Regions from separate parts of the Streptomyces sp. NPDC034099 genome, predicted to be linked through region 2. Evidence: riboswitches for the same ligand, from Rfam matches in the RefSeq annotation. Region 2 holds a riboswitch; the other holds the start of a gene.
The links. Region 2 has a riboswitch for thiamine pyrophosphate ahead of thiO (glycine oxidase ThiO). Riboswitches for the same ligand answer to the same signal wherever they lie in the genome.
Positions count from the first base shown of each region.

Region 1: linked by a shared signal. The riboswitch ahead of ACZ56V_RS34780 (thiamine ABC transporter substrate-binding protein) and the one ahead of thiO (glycine oxidase ThiO) in region 2 are both predicted to bind thiamine pyrophosphate.

Region 1 covers NZ_JBVISR010000017.1:122,505-126,470, forward strand. The annotation lists gene ACZ56V_RS34775 (ABC transporter permease) at 1-1,598, opposite strand, end outside; gene ACZ56V_RS34780 (thiamine ABC transporter substrate-binding protein) at 1,667-2,755, opposite strand; TPP riboswitch at 2,835-2,940, opposite strand; gene rlmN (dual-specificity RNA methyltransferase RlmN) at 2,979-3,966, opposite strand, start outside.
Region 2 covers NZ_JBVISR010000009.1:341,491-345,456, reverse strand. The annotation lists gene pknB (Stk1 family PASTA domain-containing Ser/Thr kinase) at 1-459, opposite strand, end outside; gene ACZ56V_RS26160 (thiazole synthase) at 620-1,414, opposite strand; gene thiS (sulfur carrier protein ThiS) at 1,417-1,617, opposite strand; gene thiO (glycine oxidase ThiO) at 1,614-2,807, opposite strand; TPP riboswitch at 2,805-2,916, opposite strand; gene ACZ56V_RS26145 (avidin-fold protein) at 2,969-3,319, shown strand; gene ACZ56V_RS26140 (NAD(P)/FAD-dependent oxidoreductase) at 3,352-3,966, shown strand, end outside.

The DNA of each region.
Region 1 (3,966 bases), on a different contig from region 2:
AACTCCCCGCTCCGGTCGGTCCGCAGCCGCTCCAGCACCACCAGGGCCACCGCGCACACCAGCATCAGAATCGTCGAAAGGGCCATCGCCTGGCCGTAGTTCATCTCCCCGGGCCGCCCCAGCAGCCGCGCCACGGCGACGGGCAGCGTCGGGTTGTCGGGGCGCGCGATGAACACGGTCGCGCCGAACTCCCCCAGCGACACCGCGAACGCGAACCCGGCCGCGACCAGCAGCGCGCGCCGCACCATCGGCAGGTCCACCTCGCGCCAGACCCGCCACGGCGACGCACCCAGCACCGCGGCGGCCTCCCGCAGCCGCCCGTCCACCGCCCGCAGCACCGGCAGCATGGTCCGTACGACGAAGGGGACGCCCACCAGCGCCTGGGCGAGCGGCACCAGGATCCAGGAGGACCTGAGGTCCAGCGGGGGTTCGTCCAGCGCGATCAGGAACCCGAACCCGACGGTCACGGCCGACACGCCGAGCGGCAGCATCAGCAGCGCGTCGAACCCGCGCACGAAGCGGCCCGCGTCGCGCCGGGTGAGCGCGGTCGCGGCCAGCGCGCCGATCACCACGGCGATGCCGGTGGCGGCGACGGCGTACTGGAGGGAGTTGCCGATCGCCTCGATCGGCGGGACGAGGAAGGCGCCGCCGTCCTCGTGGGTCAGTGCCCGGTAGTAGCCGAAGCCGGAGGCGCCCAGCGACCGCTGGACCAGTACCGCGAGCGGCAGCACCAGCAGGACGACGATGACGCCGAGGACCCCGGCGAGCAGTGCCCACTGCCCGGCTCCACGCGGGCGGCGGGCGGTCGTGGCCGCGTCCACGAGCCGTAGCGCCGTCTCGCGCCGCCGCACCGTCCAGGCGTGCACGGCGAGGACGGCGGCGACGGCCGCGAACTGGATCAGCGTCAGCACCGCGGCCGTGGACAGGTCGAAGACCTGGGAGGTCTGGCGGTAGATCTCCACTTCGAGGGTGGAGAAGGTGGGCCCGCCGAGGATCTGGACGACGCCGAAGGAGGTGAAGGTGAACAGGAAGACCATCAGCGCGGCGGCGGCCACGGCGGGCGCCAGCGCGGGCAGTGTGACCTGCCGCCAGGCCCGCAGCCGCGAGGCGCCGAGCATCCGCGCGGCCTCCTCCTGCCGCGGGTCGAGCTGCGCCCAGAGGCCGCCGACGGTGCGGACGACGACGGCGTAGTTGAAGAAGACGTGCGCCAGCAGGATCGCCCACACCGTGGTGTCCAGGCGCACGCCCCACAGCTCGTCCAGCAGCCCGCCGCGCCCCACCAGGGCAAGGAACGCCGTACCGACGACGACCGTCGGCAGCACGAAGGGCACGGTCACCGCGGCCCGCAGGACCTGCTTGCCGGGGAAGTCGAAGCGGGCGAAGACGTACGCGCCGGGCAGCGCGATCAGCAGGGTGAGCGCGGTCGACGCCAGTGCCTGCCAGGTGGTGAACCACAGCACGTGCCGTACGTCGGACTGCGCGAGCACGTCCCCGATCCGCCCCAGCCGCCAGACCCCGTCGACCTCCAGGCCGCGCGCGACGATGGCGGCGACGGGGTAGGCGAAGAACACCGCGAAGAACGCGACGGGCACGGCCATCAGGCCGAGCCGGACCGCGCTCCCGCGCACGGTCCGCGTCGGCTCCGCCGCCTGCTTGCCTTCCCGGCTCACTTCAGTACGAGCGAGGTCCACGACTTGACCCACTGGTCGCGGTTGTCGGCGATCTTCGCCGGGTCGAGGGTCTGCGGGTCCTTCGCCTGCGGCCCGAACTTCGAGAACACCTCGGGGACCTCCGCGCCCTCCCGCACCGGGTAGACGAACATGTTCAGCGGCATGTCCTCCTGGAAGGTCCTGCTCAGCAGGAAGTCGAGGAGCGCCTTGCCGCCCTCGGGGTTCTTCGCGTTGCTGAGCAGGCCCGCGTACTCGACCTGCCGGAAACAGGTGCCGTCGGCGACGCCGGTGGGGGCGGTGGCCGGCTGCGGGTCGGCGTAGACGACCTCGACGGGCGGGGAGGAGGCGTAGGACACGACGAGCGGACGGTCGCCCTTGGCCTTCTTGCCGCCGGCCGAGCCGGAGAACTCCTCGTTGTAGGCCTGCTCCCAGCTGTCGACGACCTTGACGCCGTTCGCCCTGAGCTTCTTCCAGTAGCCCTCCCAGCCGTCGCCGTACTTGGCGGCGGTGCCGAGCAGGAAGCCGAGGCCCGGCGAGGAGCTGCCCGCGTTCTCGGTGACGAGGAGGTTCTTGTACTCGGGCTTGGCCAGGTCGTCGAAGGACTTGGGCGGGGTCAGCCGATGCTGGTCGAAGTACGCCTTGTCGTAGTTGACGCAGATGTCGCCGGTGTCGATCGGCGTGACCCGGTGCTTGTCCTGGTCGGCGCGGTACTCGGGCCGGACCTGGTCCGAGCCCTTGGCCTCGTACGGCTGGAACAGGCCGTTGTCGAGGGCGCGGGACAGCAGGGTGTTGTCGACGCCGAAGAAGACGTCGCCCTGCGGGTTGTCCTTGGTGAGGATGGCCTTGTTGACGGCCTGCCCGGCGTCGCCGTCCTCCAGGACCTTGACCTTGTAGCCCGACTTCTTCTCGAAGGCGGCGATGACGTCCTTGGACGCGGCCCACGAGTCGTGGCTGACCAGGGTCACGGTCTTGGAGCCGCCGGAACCGCTGCCGCCGGAGTCGTCGGACGACGATCCGCAGGCGGCGAGCGTGCCGACCATGCCGAGTCCGACGGCCAGGACACTGACCTTCTTGGTGATGCTCACTGAATTCCTCCTGGGTGACCAGGAGAAGACGCGGCCCCGCCCGGAACCCCTGGCGAGGGTCCCGGGCAGGGCGCAACAGCTCGAGTGGTGACCGATCTCCCTACCCAGAATGACCTGGGCCAGGTTCGGAGGGTCTGCGGCCGGTGCCGCACTCTCAGCGCTGTGGCGCTCCCCTGTCGGAATATGAAGATATGGCTGTGCTGACGTACTTCCGCCGGTCAGGTTACCGCTCGCTCGCGGCCAGCTGACCACACGCCCCGTCGATCTCCTGACCACGGGTGTCCCGGATCGTCACCGGCACACCGTGCGCCGCGATCGCCTCCACGAACGCCTTCTCGTCCTCGGGCCGGGACGCGGTCCACTTGGAGCCGGGCGTGGGGTTGAGCGGAATGAGGTTGACGTGCACGGGCCTGCCCTTGAGCAGCCGCCCGAGCCGGTCGCCGCGCCACGCCTGGTCGTTGATGTCCCGGATCAGCGCGTACTCGATGGACAGCCGGCGCCCGGACTTCGCCGCGTACTCGAACCCGGCGTCCAGCACCTCGCGCACCTTCCACCGCGTGTTGACGGGGACGAGGGTGTCGCGCAGCTCGTCGTCGGGGGCGTGCAGGGAGATGGCGAGGCGGCACTTGAAGCCCTCGCCGGTGAAGCGGTGGATCGCCGGGACGAGACCGACCGTGGAGACGGTGATCCCGCGCTGGGAGAGTCCCAGCCCGTCGGGCTCGGGGTCGGTGAGCCGGCGGATGGCCCCCACGACCCGGTTGTAGTTGGCGAGGGGCTCGCCCATGCCCATGAACACGATGTTGCTGAGCCGCGCGGGCCCCCCGGGAACCTCGCCGTCCCTGAGCGCCCGCATGCCGTCCACGATCTGGTGCACGATCTCGGCGGTCGACAGGTTCCGGTCCAGGCCGGCCTGGCCGGTGGCGCAGAACGGGCAGTTCATGCCGCAGCCGGCCTGGGAGCTGATGCACATGGTCACCCGGTCCGGGTAACGCATGAGCACCGACTCGACGAGCGTCCCGTCGAACAGCTTCCACAGCGTCTTGCGCGTGGTCCCCTGGTCGGTCGAAAGGTGCCGCACGACCGTCATCAGCTCGGGCAGCAACGCCTCCCGCAGCCCCTCGCGCGAACCGGCGGGGATGTCGGTCCACTGCTCGGGGGCGTGCGCGTACCGCGCGAAGTAGTGCTGCGAGAGCTGCTTGGCGCGGAACGGC
Region 2 (3,966 bases):
GCCGTCGTCGCCTATCAGCACGTTCTCCGGCTTCATGTCCCGGTGCACGAACCCCGCCCGGTGCGCGGCACCGAGCGCGGCGAGGACCGGCTCCAGGATGTCCAGCGCGGCCCGCGGCCTGAGCGCCCCGCGCTCGCGCAGCACGTCCCGCAGGGTGCAGCCCGCGATGTACTCCATCGCCAGGTAGACGTACGCCCCCTCGGCACCCTGGTCGAAGACCTGGACGACATTGGGGTGGTCGAGCCGGGCCACCGACTTGGCCTCGCGGATGAACCGCTCGACGAAGGTGGCGTCGGTCGCGAGCGCCGGGTGCATCACCTTCAGCGCGAGCACGCGGTCCAGGCGGGTGTCCACGGCCCGGTAGACCGTGGCCATCCCGCCGACCGCGATCCGCGCCTCGACGCGGTACCGGCCGTCGAGCACCTGCCCGACGAGAGGGTCCTGAAGGGTCGTGTCCACGCAGGTGAGTCTACGAGCCACCACGGACACCCCGCGTCGCCGACCAGAATCGGGTCGGGTCTGCAGCGGACCTGTGACGTACGCAACTGCGGGCAGTCGTGGCGCTGGGGCGGCACGGGTGGGCGATGGGGGTACCTCCCAGATCCGATCGCACCGGTGTCTAGAAGGCAGGCCGCTCCGGATCCAGCACCGCCAAGCCCTCCGCGGGAGACGACGCCTCGGCGAAATGCCGCCGCGGAATCCGCCCGGCCCGCCGAGCCAACCGCCCCGCCTCCACCGCGGAGCGCATCGCGGCAGCCATCAGCACCGGCTCCTGCGCCCGCGTCACCGCCGAGGCGAGCATCACACCCGCACACCCCAGCTCCATCGCCAGCGCCACGTCCGAGGCCGTACCGGCCCCCGCGTCCAGGATCACCGGCACGCGCGCGTGCTCCACGATCAGCTGGAAGTTGTGCGGGTTGCGGATCCCGAGCCCGGACCCGATCGGCGAGCCCAGCGGCATGATCGCCGCACAGCCGACGTCCTCCAGCTTCCGCGCGAGCACCGGGTCGTCGTTGGTGTACGGCAACACGGTGAACCCGTCGTCGACCAGCGTCTCCGCCGCGTCCAGCAGCTCGACCGGATCCGGCAGCAGCGTGCGCTCGTCGGCGATGACCTCCAGCTTGACCAGGTCCGTACCGAGCGCCTCGCGCGCCAGCCGCGCGGTGAGCACCGCCTCCCCGGCGGTGAAGCAGCCGGCCGTGTTCGGCAGCACCCGGATGCCGAGCCGCTCCAGCACGGACAGCACCGAGCCGTGCACCGAGGCGTCCACCCGCCGCATCGCGACGGTCGTCAGCTCCGTACCGGAGGCCGCCAGCGCGCGCTCCAGCACCTCCAGGCTGGGCGCCCCGCCGGTACCCATGATCAGGCGGGACGCGTACGTCGTGCCGCCGAGGACAAAGGGATCGTCGGCCATGGTCAGCCTCCTTGGACGGCGGTGAGGACCTCGACGCGGTCGCCCTCGGACAGCGCGGTGGCGGACCACCGCGCGCGCGGGACGACGGTCTCGTTCAGGGCGGCGGCCACCCCGGACGGCGCCCGGGTGAGCGTGCCCACCAGCGCGTCCAGGGCGGTGCCGGGAGCCACCTCGCGCGGCTCGCCGTTGACGGAGATGTTCATGCGGGCTGCTCCGAGAGTGCGGGGGCGGCGCTGAAGCGCCGGGGGCTGAAGGGGCGGGCCTCCTCCGGCAGCTCCCCGCCGGTCAGGGCGTCCGCCACGACGTCGCCGGTGACGGGGGTGAGCAGGACGCCGTTGCGGTAGTGACCGGTGGCCAGCAGCAGGCCGTCCAGCGCGGTCGGGCCGAGCAGCGGCGCGTTGTCCGGGGAGCAGGGGCGCAGACCCGCGCGGGTCTCCGTCAGGGGCAGCTCCGTGATGCCGGGGACCAGCTCGTGCGCGTCGCGCAGCAGCTCGTAGACGCCGCCCGCGGTGACCGTCGTGTCCCAGCCCAGCTCCTCGCTGGTGGCGCCGACGACCAGCTCACCGTTCTCCCGGGGCACCAGGTAGACGTGGTTGCCGCGCACCACGGCACGCACGGTCCGGTTCAGCAGCGGCCCCGGTGTCCGCGGCATGGTCAGCCGCAGCACCTGCCCCTTCACGGGCCGTACCGGCGGCAGTACGGCCTCCGGCACGCCCGTGAGCCGCCCGCTCAGGCTGCCCCCGGCCAGCACCACCCGCCCGGCCTCCAGCGCGGTGCCGTCGGCGGTGACGACGCCCGCGGCCCGGTCCCCGGGGCCGACGGTGAGCCGCTCGGCCCACGCCCGGTGGAAGACCACGCCCGCGTGTTCGCAGGCGGCCACCAGCGCGCGGGCGAGGCGGCGGGGGTCGATCTGGTGGTCGCCGTCCACCCGCAGGCCCCCGCGCACGCCCGGCGCGAGCATCGGCTCCAGACGTCGGCACTCGCGCCCCGACAGCCACTCGGACTCCAGGCCGGAGCGCTGCTGGAGCGCGTGCAGTTCGCGCAGGTGGGCACGGTCGTCGGCGTCCAGCGCGACGGCGAGCGTGCCGCAGCGGCGGTAACCGAGGTCGTGGCCGGTCAGCTCGGTCAGCTCGGCCGCGAACTCCGGGTAACGGCGGGCCGAGGCGAGGTTCAGCGCGAGCAGCGTCTCCTCGCCGTAGTGCAGCTCCGTGACGGCGGCCAGCATCCCGGCCGCCACCTGGGCCGCCCCGCCCCCCGGCTCGGGGTCCACGAGAGCCGTGACCAGCCCGCGCTGCGCGGCCCGCCAGGCGGTGACGAGCCCGATGATCCCGCCGCCGACGACGAGGACGTCGGGTGTACGAGACGTACGAGGCGTGTGCGGTGGAGACGACATGGGCGTCCAGCCCCTCCCTTCGCCGGCATGACCCGGATCAGGTTCGTACGGTCGGAGGCCGCCAGCCTCCCTCTCAGCCCGGTGCGTCCGGGCTCCCGCGAGTGCCTTACGTTGGCCACCCTAGCCCGCAGCGCATCGCACGTGTAAGGGAGCCTCCACCCGTGGCGCGATCACTCGACGGCCTCGTCCTCGCCCCCGTCGCCGACCAGGCGCCCGGCCAGGTGGGCACCCGGACCCGGTTCACCTACCACGAGCGGGACGGCGCCGTGTGGGCCGAGTACGCGGGGGGCGACGTCGTCCGCGGGCACCTGGTGGGCACCAGGGAGGGCGACCGTCTCGACTTCCGGTACGTGCAGCTCAAGACCGACGGCAGCACGTCGTCGGGACACTGCGTGTCCACCGTCGTCGAACTGCCGGACGGGCGCGTTCGACTGGACGAGACCTGGGAGTGGGAGTCGCAGCCGGGCAGCGGGACCAGCGTGGTGGAGCAGCTCACCGCGCGCGGGCACTGACCGGTGAAACGCCGGGTGTCTATGGTGATCAGGTGAGCGAGCAGACGCGGGAACGGGGACAGGGACCGGCGGCGGACGCGGAGCGGCGTGCGGTCGTCGTGGGCGCCGGGATGGCGGGGGTGCAGACCGCGGTCGCCCTGCGCGAGCAGGGCTTCACCGGCCCGGTGACCCTGATCGGCGCGGAGCCGCACCAACCGTACGACCGCCCCCCGCTGTCCAAGGCCGTCCTGCTCGGCACCGCGGAGGGCTCCGCCTTCGACGTCGACTTCGAGGCGCTCGGCATCACCCTGCGGCTGGGCTGCGAGGCCCTGGGCGTCCGCCCCGGCGAGCACGTCCTGGACACCTCCGAGGGGCCCGTGCCGTACGACGTCCTCGTCCTGGCGACCGGCGCCGAACCGGTCCGCCTCCCGGGTGCCGAGGGCGTGCCCGGCGTGCACCTGCTGCGCACCCTGGACGACGCCGAGCGGCTGCGGCCGGTGCTCGCCCGGCAGCACGACATCGTGGTGGTCGGTGCGGGCTGGATCGGCGCCGAATTCGCCACCGCCGCGCGCGAGGCGGGCTGCGCGGTGACCGTGGTGGAGGCCGCCGACCGGCCGCTGGCCGACGCGCTGCCCGCCGAGGTCGCCGCGCCGATGACCGCCTGGTAC